4 regions of the Actinocorallia aurantiaca genome follow, and region 1 is predicted to be linked to each of the others. Evidence: riboswitches for the same ligand, from Rfam matches in the RefSeq annotation. Region 1 holds a riboswitch; each other region holds the start of a gene.

Evidence for each region. A riboswitch is a leader RNA that binds a small molecule or an ion and turns the genes downstream of it on or off. The one in region 1 is predicted to bind S-adenosylmethionine.
Region 2: another riboswitch for S-adenosylmethionine. It lies ahead of ABD327_RS02410 (aminotransferase class V-fold PLP-dependent enzyme); the one in region 1 lies ahead of ABD327_RS11845 (ABC transporter substrate-binding protein).
Region 3: another riboswitch for S-adenosylmethionine. It lies ahead of thrC (threonine synthase); the one in region 1 lies ahead of ABD327_RS11845 (ABC transporter substrate-binding protein).
Region 4: another riboswitch for S-adenosylmethionine. It lies ahead of ABD327_RS10930 (helix-turn-helix transcriptional regulator); the one in region 1 lies ahead of ABD327_RS11845 (ABC transporter substrate-binding protein).

Annotation. Positions count from the first base shown of each region.
Region 1 is NZ_BAAATZ010000007.1:305,107-308,984, reverse strand. It holds gene ABD327_RS11855 (TetR/AcrR family transcriptional regulator) at 348-941, shown strand; gene ABD327_RS11850 (hypothetical protein) at 978-1,679, opposite strand; SAM riboswitch class IV at 1,785-1,897, shown strand; gene ABD327_RS11845 (ABC transporter substrate-binding protein) at 1,936-3,570, shown strand; gene ABD327_RS11840 (ABC transporter permease) at 3,567-3,878, shown strand, end outside.
Region 2 is NZ_BAAATZ010000002.1:329,933-333,810, reverse strand. It holds gene ABD327_RS02415 (PP2C family protein-serine/threonine phosphatase) at 1-429, opposite strand, end outside; gene ABD327_RS02410 (aminotransferase class V-fold PLP-dependent enzyme) at 530-1,747, opposite strand; SAM riboswitch class IV at 1,791-1,905, opposite strand; gene ABD327_RS02405 (PIG-L family deacetylase) at 1,963-2,766, opposite strand; gene ABD327_RS02400 (hypothetical protein) at 2,771-3,499, opposite strand; gene ABD327_RS02395 (PucR family transcriptional regulator) at 3,510-3,878, opposite strand, start outside.
Region 3 is NZ_BAAATZ010000003.1:507,895-511,772, reverse strand. It holds gene ABD327_RS05600 (hypothetical protein) at 1-181, shown strand, start outside; gene ABD327_RS37435 (cold shock domain-containing protein) at 273-506, opposite strand; gene ABD327_RS05590 (MoaD/ThiS family protein) at 512-790, opposite strand; gene thrC (threonine synthase) at 793-2,022, opposite strand; SAM riboswitch class I at 2,038-2,179, opposite strand; gene ABD327_RS05580 (alpha,alpha-trehalose-phosphate synthase (UDP-forming)) at 2,359-3,783, shown strand.
Region 4 is NZ_BAAATZ010000007.1:97,312-101,189, reverse strand. It holds gene ABD327_RS10945 (MFS transporter) at 1-117, shown strand, start outside; gene ABD327_RS10940 (DUF7064 domain-containing protein) at 378-1,373, shown strand; gene ABD327_RS10935 (phosphotransferase) at 1,370-2,428, shown strand; SAM riboswitch class IV at 2,511-2,622, shown strand; gene ABD327_RS10930 (helix-turn-helix transcriptional regulator) at 2,633-3,878, shown strand, end outside.

The DNA.
Region 1 (3,878 bases):
TGAACCCGGCGTGTCACGCGCGGCGGATCGACCCGGTACAGCCTGCGAGTATTGCTCCCACCCGCCAGTTGGGAGACCAGGACAAACCGCGGGAACACCTGGCCAGCGCCTGTTCGGCGGCCTGATACAGGGCCGCCTCGTACCGGCTCGCCCGCTCAGATCCGTCTCGCCTTGAGCTGGAGTCCGCAGCCCTTCCCACGGTTTCTCCCGGTCTCCCAAAAGGGAACGGGGTGTCGGTAAGACCGGACGTTTTTCAGAGTGCGGCGAGTTCGCGGGGCGTGGGACGGTGTTCGCCGGCGGCCCGGCGGGGTTGATTGTTGAGTTGAACTCAACTTACGCTCTGCCACATGACGTCTCTCTCGGAACGCGGCACTCAGACCCGGCGGCGGCTGCTCGACGCCGCGGCGGAGGAACTGATCCGGACGGGGGAGGTGGAGGTCGCGGCGGTCGCGCGGCGGGCCGGGGTGAGCGTGGGGCTGCCCTACCGGTACTTCGGCACGCAGAGCGGGCTGCTCGGCGCGCTTCTGGCGCGCTTCTACTACCAGGTGGACGCCGTGGTGTTCCGCGGGTTTCCGGGCGAGACCTGGGTCGCGCGGGAGAGGGCCCGGATGGCGGCCCTGGTGCGGCATCTGTACGCCGATCCGCTCGCGCCGACGATCCTGGGGCAGATGAGCAGGGACATCCAGGCCGCCGAAGTCGAGGCCCAGTACATGAGGCTGATCATCGACCGGGCCGCGCGCAACCTCGCGGGGGCCCGCAGCCGCGGGGAGGGGGCCGCCGACGGCGACCTCGAACTGCTGGCGGCCTGCCTCATGGGCGGGTTGCGCTCGGCGCTGAGCCTGGCGCTCAACCGGACGCCCCGGCCCGACCCCGAGGTCCTGACCGAGGCCCTCTGGACGTTCATGAAGAACATCACCCACCCGCGTGAGGCTCTGCTCTGAGGGGCTGCCCGGCAGCCCCGCCGACCGGGCGACGGGTCAGGACGCGGGGCGGACGTCGACGTGGTCGGAGCCGGAGGTCTGGGCGTCGAAACGGGAGGTGCCGTCGAAACGGGCCTGCCAGGAGCCGTCGCGGTCCGCGGTGAAGGCGCGGGTGAAGCGGCCGTCCCGGCCGGTGGTCACGGTCGCCTTGTACGTCCACTTCGAGGTGCCCTGGGCGCGGAAGTAGAGGCGGACCTTGCGGGCGGAGTAGGGGATGTAGCGCTCGGGCCGGTCGCTCCAGCGGACGAGCCTGCTCGACACGGTCAGCTTGCGGCCCTTGCGCACGGGCTCGGGACCCGCGTTGAAGCCGGTGAACTTCGTGTCGTGCTTCTGCCACCAGAAGAAGCTCTCGTCGGCGATCGTCCTGCCGCCCCGGCCGGTCACGATGACCTGGAGCCGCCACTTGCCGGTGTCCTCTTCGGTGAAGCAGCCGGTGCCGAGCTCGTAGGCGTCCTCCCCGGCCGAGAGCTTCGACGAGATCCAGCCGCCCCGGCCGCGGGAGTCGTACAGCTTGGCCCGGAAGGTCGAGCCGGAGGGCGCGGTGGCCGCCGCCCTGATGTTCGCCGGCACGCAGGTGCCGGGCCCTTGGACGACGACCTTCTTGTCGTAGGTGAAGACGACGTCCGCTCCGGCGGCCTGCGCGGGCGCGGCGGTGAGCGGGACGAGCAGCAGGGCGCTCAGGCCGAGCAGGCGGTGCATGGGGGAGCCTCCGGGGGATGGGTGCCCGAGTGTATCGAGCCATGATCGGACCCGGTTTCCCGGGCACCGTTGACATCTAACTCTAATTTTCCTACCTTTTAAGTAGGTAAAGAGCGTCGACGTCAAGCCCCGGCTGGTCGGCCGGCAACCCTCGTTCCCGCGCGGGGTGCTCCCGGGGATCACCTGGCGGCGTGATCCAGCGCCGCAATGAGCGGGCCCCGTCAGGGGCTCTCGGTGGAAAGGCATGACCCCCCACATGTACGCAGTTCGCACCTCCGCCCTCCTGCTGACCGCCCTCCTCGCCCTCACCGCCTGCGGCGGCGGGACCTCCGCGGACGCCGACGCGGAATCGGGAGAGCCGGTCAAGGGCGGGACGCTGGTCTACGCGGTCAACACCGAACCGACGAACCTCGACCCGCACGCCAGCCCGCAGGACATCACCGGCCTCTACACCAGGCCCGTGCTCGACTCCCTGGTCACGCTGGACGACCAGGGGAAGATCCACCCCTGGCTGGCCTCCTCCTGGGAGATCTCCGCGGACCAGAAGACCTACACGTTCAAGCTGCGCGAGGGCGTGAAGTTCAGCGACGGCACGGTCTTCGACGCCGCCGCCGTCAAGGCCAACCTCGAGCACATCGTGGACCCGAAGACCAAGTCGCAGCTCGCCGCCGGCTTCATCGCCCCCTACACCGGTTCGGAGGTCGTCGACGCGCGGACGGTGAAGGTCTCCTTCTCCCGCCCGCACTCGCCGTTCCTCGCCGCGCTGGCCACCGCCTACTTCGGCATCCAGTCGCCGGAGTCGCTGAAGAAGGGCCCCGAGGAGCTGGCCAAGCGGGTGATCGGCACCGGCCCGTTCGTCATCGACGAGTTCACCCCGCGCCAGGGCATCACCTACCACCGCAACCCGGACTACGACTGGGCGCCTCCGACCGCCGCGCACTCCGGTCCCGCCCACCTGGAGAAACTGGAGATCAAGCTGCTGGCCGAGGACTCCGTCCGGCTCGGCGCGCTGACCAGCGGCCAGGTCGACGGGATCGCCAGCGTGCCGCCGGTGAACGTCAAGCAGCTCAAGGCCGACTCCCGCTTCACGCTCCAGACCAAGCAGGCCCCCGGCGGCAACTACAGCTACTACCCGAACACCGCCGGCGGCGTGTTCAAGGACGTGAAGGTCCGCCAGGCGTTCCGTGACGGCATCGATTTCAAGACAGTCGTCGACAAGCTGTACTTCGGCGTCTTCCAGCCGGCGTTCAGCCCGATCTCGCCCGCCACCCAGGGGTACGACAAGAGCACCGAGACCCAGTGGAAGTACGACCCGGACGGTGCCGCCAAGCTGCTTGACGAGGCGGGCTGGACCGGCCGGGACGACCAGGGCTACCGCACCAGGGACGGTGAGCGCCTCACCGTCCGCTGGCCGTTCCTGAAGGCGTTCGCCCGCGAACAGCGCGACACCCTGGCCCAGCAGATCCAGGCCGAGGCCAAGAAGATCGGCTTCGACGTGGCGTTCGACGACGTCACCGTCGCCGAATACCTGCCCAAAGTCATCAAGGGCGACTACGACCTGGCCGACTTCAGCTGGCAGCGCGCGGACGGCGACGCCCTGCGCAACCTCTTCTCGTCCTCCAGCATCACCAACGCCGAGCAGTACGGCCAGAACCAGGCCAAGTACACCGACAAGGAGGTCGACGGCTGGCTCGACGACTCCCTGAACACCACCGACCTCGCCGAACGCGCCGCCCTGTACTCCAAGGTGCAGCAGAAGGTGAACACCGACGTCGCCGTGTTCCCCGTCTACGTCTTCAACTACGTGCTGGGCTCGTCGAAGAAGGCGCACGGCATCGGATGGGAGCCGCAGGCCTACCCGACCTTCTACAGCGCCTGGGTGACCAAGTGAGCCGGGTGAGTAAGAGCAGGACGCCCGCACGACACCCGGTGGCGCGCCGGACCCTCGTCCGGCTCGGCGCGTCGCTGCTGGTGCTGTGGGGCGCGGTCACACTCGCCTTCGCCTCGCTGCACCTGACCCCGGGCAGCATCGAGGACACGCTGATCGGCCAGTCCACGGTGACGCCGGAGGTCCGGGCGCAGATCGTCGCCGACTACGGGCTCGACGAGCCGGTGCACGTCCAGTACCTCGCCTACCTGGGCCGGGTCCTGAAGGGCGACCTCGGCCACTCCTACCAGCTGCACGACTCGGTGTCCTCG
Region 2 (3,878 bases), on a different contig from region 1:
CACGCCGCCCGGGTCGTTCCCCGCGAGCAGGGCGCGCACGACCGCGTCCAGCCCGTGCGGCGAGTTCCCCGCGTGCAGCTCCAACAGCAGCGAAGCGTCGGTGAGGTCACGCGGAGGCCGTCCGACGGCCAGCGTGACGAGCCCGCAGATCACCGCCCAGACGTCGCGTGCCCGCGCGCCGGGAGTCTCCGGGACGGGCTCCTCACCCGCCCCGTGCGGCGGGACGCGCAGGATCTGCCAGCCCCGCTCCGGCCCCCAGCGCAGCGAACCCGGATACAAGAACCCCGGGCCGGTCCGCGCGACGCTCTCCGAGAGCAGCGGCCAGAGGGCGGGAAGCTCGCCCATCAGCCGCTCCACGGGCATCCCTCCGGGGTCGCCGAGAGCCGGCAACGGTTCTTCGGGCCACTCGACGGTCACTTCAGCGCGCACGGCCTACTCCCGCCCTGGGACGTCCGAGAACGCCCGTGGATCAGCGACTGGTAATGCCGTTCATAGTGGTACTCCAGGCCTGTCCGGGCAAGGTCATCCGTCAGGTCGCGTCTGTGAACGTTCGCAAAGCCGCGATGAGCCGGTCGATGTGCTCGTCCGTGGTGCCCAGGCCGATGCTGGCGCGCACCGCCGTGCCGTCGGCGCCCTCGCACCCGCCCTCGCCGCCCAGCAGGTGACGGACCAGCGGATGCGCGCAGAACTTGCCGTCCCGGACGCCGATGCCGTGCTCGGCCGAGAGGTACTCCGCCACGGAGCGGGCCGAACGCCCCTCCACGGTGAAGGAGACGATCCCGACGCGGGGGTGCTCCGGGCCCCACAGCGACAGCTCCCGTACGGCGGGGAGCTGCGCGAGCCCCTCCCGGAGCCTGCCGAGCAGCCGCTCCTCCTCGGCGATCAGGTCCTCCCAGCCGGTGAGCGTCTCGCAGGCCGCCGCCAAGGCGATCGCCCCGAGCACGTTCGGCGTCCCCGCCTCGTGGCGCTGCTCGGCGTCCGCCGCCCACTCCACGGAGCCGCCGGAGCCGACGTTCCGGCTCGCGCCGCCGCCCTTCAGGTAGGGGGCCGCGGCACGCAGCCAGTCCGCGCGGCCGGCCAGGACGCCCGCCCCGAACGGGGCGTACAGCTTGTGTCCCGACAGCGCGACGTAGTCCAGGTCGCGGGCGTCCAGCGGACGGTGCGGAGCGAGCTGGGCGGCGTCCACCGCGATCCGCGCCCCGTGGCGGTGCGCCAGGTCGGCGAACTCCTGGACGGGCCACAGCTCGCCCGTCACGTTGGAGGCCGCCGTGATGACGAGCAGGCGCGGCCCCTGCGGGCAGACCCGCAGCGCCTCGCCGGCGGCCCTCAGCGCCTCGATCGGGCTCGCGGGGACGGGCAGCCGGACGGCGTTGCGCCACGGCAGCTGGGTCGCGTGGTGCTCGGACTCGAACACCACGACGGACGTCGGGACGGGAAGCGCCCGCGCCAGCAGGTTGAACGAGTCCGTGGTGTTGCGCGTGAAGACGACGGCCTGCGGCCCGCCGAGGAAGGAGCGGACGCTCTCGCGCGCCTCCTCGTAGGCCCGCGTGGTGACCTGCGAGGCGTACCCGGCGCCGCGGTGGACGCTGCTGTAGTACGGGAGCGCCCGCGTGACGGCTTCCTGCACGCTCTCCAGACACGGTGCCGAAGCCGCGTAGTCGAAGTTCGCGTACGGCACGACGCCCGTCGTGACGGGAACGGGGGCGTCGGCGCCGACGAGCTGCGGGATACGGGTGAGAACGGACATGACCCAGCCTCCGGGATCCTGGGACCCCGGGGTGTGCCCGACGGGTCCGCGCTTGCCGGACGCTTCTTGCGACCGGCCAGGTCGTCACCCGGACCACCCCACCGCGGAAGGAGGGTTGGCGGCCAGCGAGCCGGGGCTTGGCGCTGGCACTCATGACCTAGCCGGGACTATAGCAAGGCCCGCCGGGCCCTTCCAGCCCGGTCGGCCCGGCGGTCTCAGGCGAGCCCGGCGAAGAGGTCGTCCTCCTTGTCCGGCCCCTCGCCGCGCACCCGGATGAACGACTCCGCACCGAAGACGATCGGCTTGGCCTCCTCGGGCAGTTGCAGCAGGAAGATGCTGTCGCCCTGGCTGGCGTGCGCCCTCAGCGCCTCGAACTTGGCCTCCGCGTACTGCGCGACGTCCACCGTCGTGGTGATCATCTCGTCGGAGACGCCGAAGTTCATCGGCTCCTCCATGCCCAGCTCCTCGGCCAGCCCGCTGGCCTTGAGGTAGTCGAACATCATCTGCAGGCCCGACTGGGGCACCGCCGTGTAGTAGAGCCTGTCCGGGATCCCCGTCCTGTCGGTGGCCGCGACCGCGACGCGGTGCGTCTGGATGTGGTCGGGATGCCCGTAGCCGCCGTTCTCGTCATAGGTGACGACGACCTGCGGCCGGTACTGCTCCATCAGGGCCACGAGCCGATCCGTCGCCGCGTCGAGATCGACGTTGGCGAAGGAGTCCGCCGCGTGGTTGGCGTCCCAGCCGTCCATTCCCGAATCGGCGTAGCCGAGCAGTTCCACATGCTGGATGCCGAGCAGTTCGGCCGACTTCTTCAACTCCTGGAGCCGGAGCTCCCTGACCGCCGCCGGGTCGTGTCCGGGCTCTCCGGGCTTCACCCCGCCCGGTCCGTCTCCCTGCTCGCCGTTGGTGCACGTCACGAGCACCGTGCGGATTCCGGAGGCGGCGGCCTTGGCGAGCACCCCACCGGTGCTGATCACTTCGTCGTCGGGGTGGGCGTGTACCGCCATCAGGGTCAACATGGACTCAGCGTACGTCCACCGTCTTCCAACCGGTCACCTTCTTCTGCCACACGGTGGTGCCGTTGTAGCGGGCCGCGACGGTGCCGTCCTTCTTGGCGGTGAAGAGGCGCGAATAGCGACCCTTGGAATTGGTCGTGACCACCGCGATCCGGGTGCCCTTCTTCTTGCCCTTCGGCTTGAACCAGATCTCGATCTTCTGCTTTTTCAACGCCGCGTAGGCGCCCTTCGCCCCCAGGGCCCGCAGGGTTCCCTGAACGCGCAGCTTGGCCCCCTTGGTCACGGGCCGGGGAGCAACGGCCACGTTGAGCTTGGCGGCCCTCCGGACCGTCACCGCGCCCGTCTTCTTGGCCGTCTTGAAGGCGTAGTAGGCGTCCTTGGACGTTCCGTCCGTGGCCGCGACCTCGATCGTGTAGCGGCCGCCCCAGTCGTTCGCGTCGAGCAGGGCGGTCCCTCTCCAGACGCCGTCTCCGGCGGTTCCCGAGACCCGCTTCAAATCGCTGATCAGCGCGAACCCCTTACCGCCCGCGTGCTTGAGGGTGACGTCGACATCGGTGATCTTCGTGCCGGTGACGGCGACCTTCACCGGCACTTTCGTCTTCTTGCCGGGGACGATGACGGGATTCCCGTACGCCTTCATGGCGCGAATGGTCAGCGGACCTTCCGCCTGGGCCGGGGCCGGGCCGGAGAGAACGGCGGCGAACACCAGCAGGGCGAGAGGGGCGACGGTACGCATGCGGGGGAGTCTAAACGCTGCCCGCGTTTTCACCAGAGGCCTCCCGGATCCACACCTGGAGCAGCAGCATCAGTTCCAGCCTGAACTCGGGGTTCTCGAAATCGAAATCGAATATCTCCTGGAGCTGCCCCAGCCGGTACCGGACGGTCTGCGGGTGCACGCACAGGGCGGCGGCGGCCCCGGTGGCGTTGAAGCCGTTCTTCAGGCACTCCAGCAGGGTGAAGGCCAGCCGCAGCCCCTGCTTCTCCCCCGCCCTGGTCAGGGGGGCGAGCCTGCGCGCGGCCACCAGGGAGGGCAGCGCCCCGCCCTCCTGCAGCAGCAGCGCGGACAGGTGCTCCTCTGCCCGGACGAGGAGGCCGGACCTGCGGCCGCTCTTTCC
Region 3 (3,878 bases), on a different contig from region 1:
CTTCGTCCCGCCGACCTACCGCACCTACGGCCACGTCAGCCGCCCGTTCCGGCTGTGGGACCGCTGGGGCTGGAACGACGGCGACCACGGCGACCGCTACGACGATTACGACGACGGCTGGAACGACTACGACGGAGAGGACAGCTGGAGCGGCTGGCGCAGGACCTCCGTGAACCGGTGACCTCTCCCTTTCGCGCGGCGACGTACGAAACGGAATCCGAAAAGAGAAAGACCCGCAGGGCCGAGCACCTGCGGGTCCCGCGAATTGCGGATCAAAGAGAGCGGACCAGGTCGGCCTGCGGGCCCCGGTCGCTCTGGGTGATCTCGAACTCGACCCGCTGCCCCTGCTCCAGGGTGCGGTAGCCGTCCATCTGGATGGACGTGTGCCGGAAGATACCGGCGGTGCGGGTGGGCGGGGAATTGCTTCGGCCGGGTCCGGCCAGCCATTCGGGAAAACAAAAAAGAAAGGACCCGCCTTTTGACGGGCGGATCCTTTCCACTGTCATCGGCCTCAGCAGCCCCCGGCGACCGCCGGAATGATGGAGACCTGGATGCCCGCGGGAGTGGGCGTGTCCAGGCCCTCGGCGAACCGGACGTCCTCGTCGCCGACGTAGACGTTCACGAACCGGCGGAGCCTGCCCGCGTCGTCCAGGACCCGGGCGGAGATGCCGGAGTGGTTCTTCTCCAGGTCCGCGATGACGTCACGCAGGGTGCCGCCCTCGGCCTTCACCTCGGACTCGCCGCCGGTGTAGGTGCGGAGGATCGTGGGGATGCGAACGGAAACACTCATGCTCAGACCAATCCTGTAGCGCGGAAAGCCTCGATGTTGGGCGCGATGTTGGCGGACGGCTTGGCCACCGAGGCGACCGCGTCCAGGGTCTTCAGGCCTTCGCCCGAGTTGATGATGACCGTCTCCAGCGACGGGTCCAGCAGACCGCTCTCGATGAGCTTCTTCAGCACGCCGACGGTCACGCCGCCCGCGGTCTCGGCGAAGATGCCCTCGGTGCGGGCCAGCAGCCGGATGCCCTCGACGACCTCGGGGTCGGTGACGTCCTCGACGGCCCCGCCCGTCCGGCGCACCGCGTCCAGGACGTAGGGCCCGTCGGCGGGGTTGCCGATCGCCAGGGACTTGGCGATCGTGTCCGGCTTGACCGGCCGGACCACGTCGTGGCCGGCCTTGAAGGCGGCGGAGACGGGGCTGCAGCCCTCGGCCTGCGCGCCGTAGACCTTGTAGGGCTTGTCCTCGACCAGTCCGAGCTTGATGAACTCCTGGAACGCCTTGTCGATCTTGGTCAGCTGGGAGCCGGACGCGATCGGGACCACGATCTGGTCGGGCAGCCGCCAGCCGAGCTGCTCGGCGATCTCGTAGCCGAGGGTCTTGGAGCCCTCCGCGTAGAACGGGCGGACGTTCACGTTCACGAACGCCCAGTCCTCCTGCTCGCCGGCGAGTTCGGAGGCGAGCCGGTTGACGTCGTCGTAGTTGCCGTCCACGGTCACGAACGTGCCGTCGTACACGGCCGTCGTGATGATCTTCTGCTGCTCCAGGTCGGAGGGCACGAACACGGCGCTGCGGATGCCGGCGCGGGCCGCGGCGGCGGCCACGGCGTTGGCGAGGTTGCCGGTGGAGGGGCAGGCCAGGACCTTGAAGCCCAGCTCCCGCGCGGCGGCCAGCGCGACCCCGACGACGCGGTCCTTGAAGGAGTGGGTGGGGTTGCCGCTGTCGTCCTTGACCCACAGGGCCTGCATCCCCAGCGCGGAGGCGAGCTGGTCGGCCTTCACCAGCCGGGTGTAGCCGGGCTCGGTGTTGGGGATCTCGGCGACGTTCGAAGGAACCGGCAGCAGGTCCTTGTAACGCCAGATGTTGTGCGGACCCGCCTCGATGCTCTCGCGCGTCACGCCGCTGAGGTCGTAGGAGACCTCCAGCGGCCCGAAACACTCGGAGCAGGCGTAGTAGGGGCCGAGTTCTACGGTGTTGCCACACTCGCGGCAGATCAGCGCGGTGGCGTTACCCAGGTCGGGCATGAGTACGAGGCCTCTCCCTCATCTTCCCTGTGCCGATCTGGTCACAGGCCGGAGTTGGCACCTCGTCCCGGCCGAAGCCTCGCTATGGGCGCGATGGCGAACCGGGAGGGTTGCCGGGGCTTCGCAGGGCCGTTCCCTCCACCCCTCTGGATGAGCGCCCGTGAGATATCCACGGGCTTGTATGAAGTTGTGTCCCGACTTTACAACAGGTGTCCGATTGCGAGCACGTGGGGTCTCACCCCTTGGACCGTCCTCCGATGTTAGCTCGATCACTCGGTACCGGGTGGGAACGGTCCCCTTCCCCGCCTCCGCGCAGTGGCATGCGACACTCTGGCCATGCAGGTACTCGTCGCCAGCAACCGCGGCCCCGTGTCCTTCTCCCTGTCCGAAGAGGGCGCGCTGAGCATGCGCCGCGGCGGCGGGGGCCTGGTCTCCGGCCTCGCCTCGGTCGCGGCCGGCACCGACCTGGTCTGGGTGTGCGCCGCCCTGTCCGAGGGCGACCGGCTCGCCGCCCGCCAGGACCCGTACGGGCGGCTCGACCGCGCCGGGCACGAGACGGGCGCCGTCCGGATGCTGGACATCCCCGAGAAGACGTTCCACCGCGCCTACAACTCGATCGCCAACTCCACCCTCTGGTTCGTCCACCACCTGCTCTACGACACCCCGAACGAACCGCACTTCGACAGCACGTTCCGGCGCGACTGGCAGTCCTACGAGGCCTACAACTCGGCGTTCGCCGACGCCCTGGCCCAGGACGCCGAGCGTGGCGCGAAGGTCGTCGTCCAGGACTACCACCTGGCGCTGGTCCCCCGGATGCTGCGCGAACGGCGCCCCGACCTCCGCGTCGCGCACTTCTCGCACACCCCGTGGGCGCCGCCGGAGTACTTCCGCCTGCTGCCCGACGACATCGCCGTCGAGGTGCTGGAGGGCATCCTCGGCTCCGACCACGCCGGGTTCCTGTGCGACCGCTGGGCCGAGGCCTTCCTGGACTGCTGCGAGTCGGTCCTCGACGCCAAGGTCGACCGGTTCGCCCGGACCGTCCGGCACCGGGGCAGGACCACCCGGATCGGCGTGCACTCCCTGGGCGTGGACGGCGCGGACCTGCGGGAGCGCGCCGCGCGGGACGACGTCGCCGAGCGCCGGGCCGCGCTGCTGGAGCAGATCGGCGACCGGCAGCTCATCCTGCGCATCGACCGCACCGAGCTGTCCAAGAACATCGTGCGGGGCCTCGCCGCCTACTGGGAGCTGCTGCTCCACCACCGCGAATGGCACGGCCGGGTGGTGCACGTGGCCTTCGCCTACCCCTCCCGCACCGACCTGCCCCGCTACCGCGACTACACCGCCGCCGTCGAACGGCTCGCCTCGGAGATCAACGACGAGTTCGGCACGGAGGACTGGACCCCGCTGATCCTCCAGGTCAAGGACGACTACGCCCGCTCCCTCGCCGCCTTCCGGCTGGCGGACGTCCTGGTGGTCAACCCGATCCGCGACGGCATGAACCTCGTCGCCAAGGAGGGCCCGATCCTGTCGGAGAAGGGCTGCGCGCTGGTGCTCTCCCGGGAGGCGGGCGCGGCCGGCGAGCTGGCCGACGACGCCCTCATGGTCAACCCCTACGACGTCTCCCAGACCGCCGCGAAGCTGAACCAGGCGCTGCTGATGTCGTCCGAGGAGCGCCGCCGCCGCACCGCCGCCCTGGCCGACGCCGCCACGGCCCTGCCCCCCGGAGCCTGGTTCGCCGAACAGCTGGCCGCCCTGGACTGATCTGGGGGCGACCCCCAGACCCCCGCAAGGAAACAGCCGATCCTCGCTCCGCTGCGGTCACCCGACACCCACCTGGGGGACGACCCCCAGACCCC
Region 4 (3,878 bases), 210 kb from region 1:
ATGTCCGCCGACCGGCTCCCGTTGGACAACTTCCACACGCTCTACCTGGGCTGCGCGATCGCCTCGGCCGTCGCGACGCTCATCGTCCTGGCCTTCCCCGCTCCGGCCGAGGACTGAGGAACGAGGGGGGCCGCACGGCCGGAGAAGCGAGGGCCCCCGCCCCCACCGCGAGGCGCGGGGGCGGGGGCCCTGCCCGCGTTCCCGTCCGAGTGCGTCCGGCACCCTCCGAGCGACCGTCGAGCCGCCCTTGCCGGGAACGTGTACTACCGCGCAGGGGTCTTCATCATTCTGGTTTTTGAACTCTGTTCTATTTTGTTGGCTCTTGTGACATCGTTCGGCGAACAACGTCATGCGTCCGTCTGAGGAGGAGCGACCGCATGGTGAGGATCGTGGAACACGGGACCTGGCGACTCACGGAGGAGGACGAGTCACGGCACGCTCCGGGGGAGGGGATGCTGTGGAACGAGTCCTACTACTTCGACTTCGCCACCGAGGACGGTTCGCTCGGCGGGTACGTCCGGCTCGGCCTCTACCCGAACTGGGGACGGGCCTGGTACTGGGCCTGCGTGGCCAGGCCGGGGCACCCGCTCGTCATCGTCGCGGACGACGACGCCCCGCTGCCCGCCCCCGGTGAGACGGCGGTGCGGACGGACTCCTACCGGGCCTCGCAGGAGATCCCGGAACCGTTCGGCCCCGCCCGCGTGAGCCTGGACGCCGTCGCGCACGTGCTCGCGTCCGCGACGGACGCCTACGGAGACCTCGGCGGGACCGAGACGACGAGGCTCGTCCTGGACCTCGAATGGGACACCGTCGGCGGCGCGTACCCGTACAAGGACCTGCCGCGCTACGAGATCCCCTGCACGGTCTCGGGAACGGTCCGGGTGGGCGACGAGACTTTCGACGTCACCGCCTCGGGGGAGCGGGACCACTCGTGGGGAGAGCGGGACTGGTGGTCGGTCTCCTGGCTGTGGAGTTCGGGGCGGCTCGACGACGGCACCTGGTTCCACGGGATGCAGGCCAACGTCGGCTTCCCCATGGAATGGCCGTCGTTCACCGCCGCGCGTGAGGAGGGTCCGGTCCACCTCGACGGCTTCCGCGCCGAGACGGTCTTCGGTCCGGACGACCTGCCGGAGTACTCGCGGCTCGGGCTGAAGGGCGCGCCGATGACCGCGACGCCGACGGCGTTCGCGCCCGTCGCGGTGACCTCCCCCGACGGCGTCCTCGCGTACTTCCCGCGAGCCCTGTGCCGTTTCGAGGCCGAGGACGGCCGCACCGGACACGGCTGGACCGAATGGCACCAGCCGCCGGGGTGGCGCGACCACGACTGGGCGCCTTCCCCGAACTCCGCCGACGACCAGGAGGACCGGTCATGACCGCCCCCGCCCTTCCCGGAGCCCACGGCCTGACCGCCGCCTGGCTGACCGAGGCCCTCGCGCCCCGCCTCGCCGGAGTGAAGGTGACCGGCGTCGACGCCGTTCCCGTCGGCACCGGCCAGGTCTCCGACACCTTCCGCCTGAACCTCGCCTACGAGCGGCCCGTGGACCTGCCCGCCACCCTGGTCGCCAAGGTCCCCGCCCTCGACCCGGCGAGCCGCGCCGCGGCCAGGGCGATCCGCACCTACGAGATCGAGGCGGGTTTCTACACCCACCTGGCGCAGGGGCTGGCCGCCGCGATCCCCGTCTGCCACTTCAGCGCATACGAGCCCGGACAGGACGACTACACCGTCATCCTGGAGGACCTCGCCCCGGCCCGCCCGGGCGACCAGCTCGCCGGCGTCACCGCCGAGGAGGCCGCGGCGGCCGTGGACGAGCTCGCGATCCTGCACGCGGCCGGCTGGGACTCCCCGGACCTGGCCGCCCTCCCGTGGCTGAACCGCCACGACGCGGCCTCCTCCGAGTTCACTGCGGCGATGGTCACCGGCCTGTACGACGGCTTCCGCGACCGCTACGCCGAGCGCCTGACCCCCGAGATCCTCGCGCTCATCGAGGATTTCCTCCCGCGCATGGCCGCCTACCTGGCTCCCCGTCCCGGTCCGGCGAGCCTCACTCACGGCGACTTCCGCGCCGACAACCTCCTGTTCGGCCGCTCCCGCCCCTACATCGTGGACTGGCAGACCTGCACCTACGGGTCCCCGCTGTCCGACCTGTCCTATTTCCTGGGCTCCAGTCTCCCCACGGAGACCCGCCGCGCCTGCGAGCACGCCCTCGTCCGCCGCTACCACGCCTCCCTGGCCGCGAGTGGCATCCCCCTGACCTGGGACGACTGCTGGACCTCCTACCGCGAACACGCCTTCCACGGCATCACCATGTCCATCGGCGCCTCCATGCTCGTGGAGCGCACCGACCGCGGCGACGACATGTTCTGCACCATGACCGCCCGCCACGCCGACCACGCCCTGGACCTGGACTCCCTGTCCCTCCTCCGCTGAGCCGGGGAGGGGTGAAGATTCAACGAAAACGGGATGGATCTATGGTTTTCCTACTTAATTAGTGTGTATTCTGGCGATGTTCGGCAAGGAGCGCCAGCGCCAAGCCCCGGCTCGCTGGCCGGCAACCCTCACTGCTGCAGGGTGCCCCGGGTGACGCCAGGCGGCGTGCCTCGAGCACGTCGCAAGCAACAGTGAGGACGGACCATGCGGTATGCCCCCCCGATCACACCGGCCACCGTCAAGAGCCTGGTGCGGACCGGGCACCCCGAAGAGGCGGCACTCGCCCTGGCGGAGTTGGAGTCGGGACCCGACCCGAGAGGAACGGTCCGATCCCTGCGGGACTGGGCGTCCTGCTGGTACCCCGGTCTCCTCGGTCCGTCCCGGGACGCGTGCGCCTCGCCGCCCCCGATCTGCGAGGGCCTGGACGCGCTGCGCGAGCTCATGTCCACCGGCGCCGGGGACGAAGCGGTGGCCCGGGCCGAACGGGTGCTCGGCGACTGCCCGATGGGCTCCGGCGCGCTGGAGCCGCTGCTGGCCTCCCTCGCCACGCTCGTCTATGCCGACCGCGCGGACAGGGCCGCCCGCTGGTGCGAGCCGCTGCTGGAGCAGACCACCGCGCACTGCGACCCGGTCTGGCTCGGCGCCTTCGCCGCGATCCGCGCCGAGAGCGCCTTCCGGCAGGGCGACCTCCCGGCCGCGGTGGAGGCGGTGAGAACGGCGCTGACGCATATCTCGTGGCAGAGCTGGGGAGTGGCGATCGGCATTCCCTTCGCCATCATGATCTCGGCCAAGGCGGTGATGGGAAAGAATGAGGACGCGCTTCGCTACCTTGCCGTCCCGGTTCCTCCGACGATGTTCGAGACGCCTGCTGGACTGCATTATCTGGCGGCTCGCGGATATTTTCGCCTCGCTGCCGGAGATGCGGAGAGCGCTTTCGCCGAATTCCTGGAGTGCGGCGAGCGGATGCGGCGCTGGGAGGTCGACCTGCCCGGCCTGGCGGCCTGGCGGATCGGGGCGGGCCGGGCCGCGCTCGAACTCGGCCGCCGCCGCGAGGCCCTGGCGCTGGCCGAGGAGCAGCTGGACCGGCTGGACCGGTTGGGCGCCGGGCGCACCCGCACCCGGGGGCTGGCCCTGCGGCTCCAGGCTGAAGCCGGCACCCCGCGCCGGCGGGGGGCTCTGCTGGAGGAGGCGGCGGCGGTACTGGAGGAGGCCGGGGACCGGCTGGAGCTGGCCGGCACGCTGAGCGCGCTGGGCAAGGCCAGGGACGCCGGAGGCGATCGTGCGCGCGCCCTCGCCGCGGGGGCCAGGGCGCGCGCGATCGCCGCGTCCTGCGGACTGCCCTCCGACCCCGGGCAGGGAGAGGAGGTCCCGGCGGGCGCCCACGGCGTGTCCCGGGCCTCGGTGGTGCTCAGCGAGGCCGAGCTCAAGGTCGCCACCCTCGCCGCGCAGG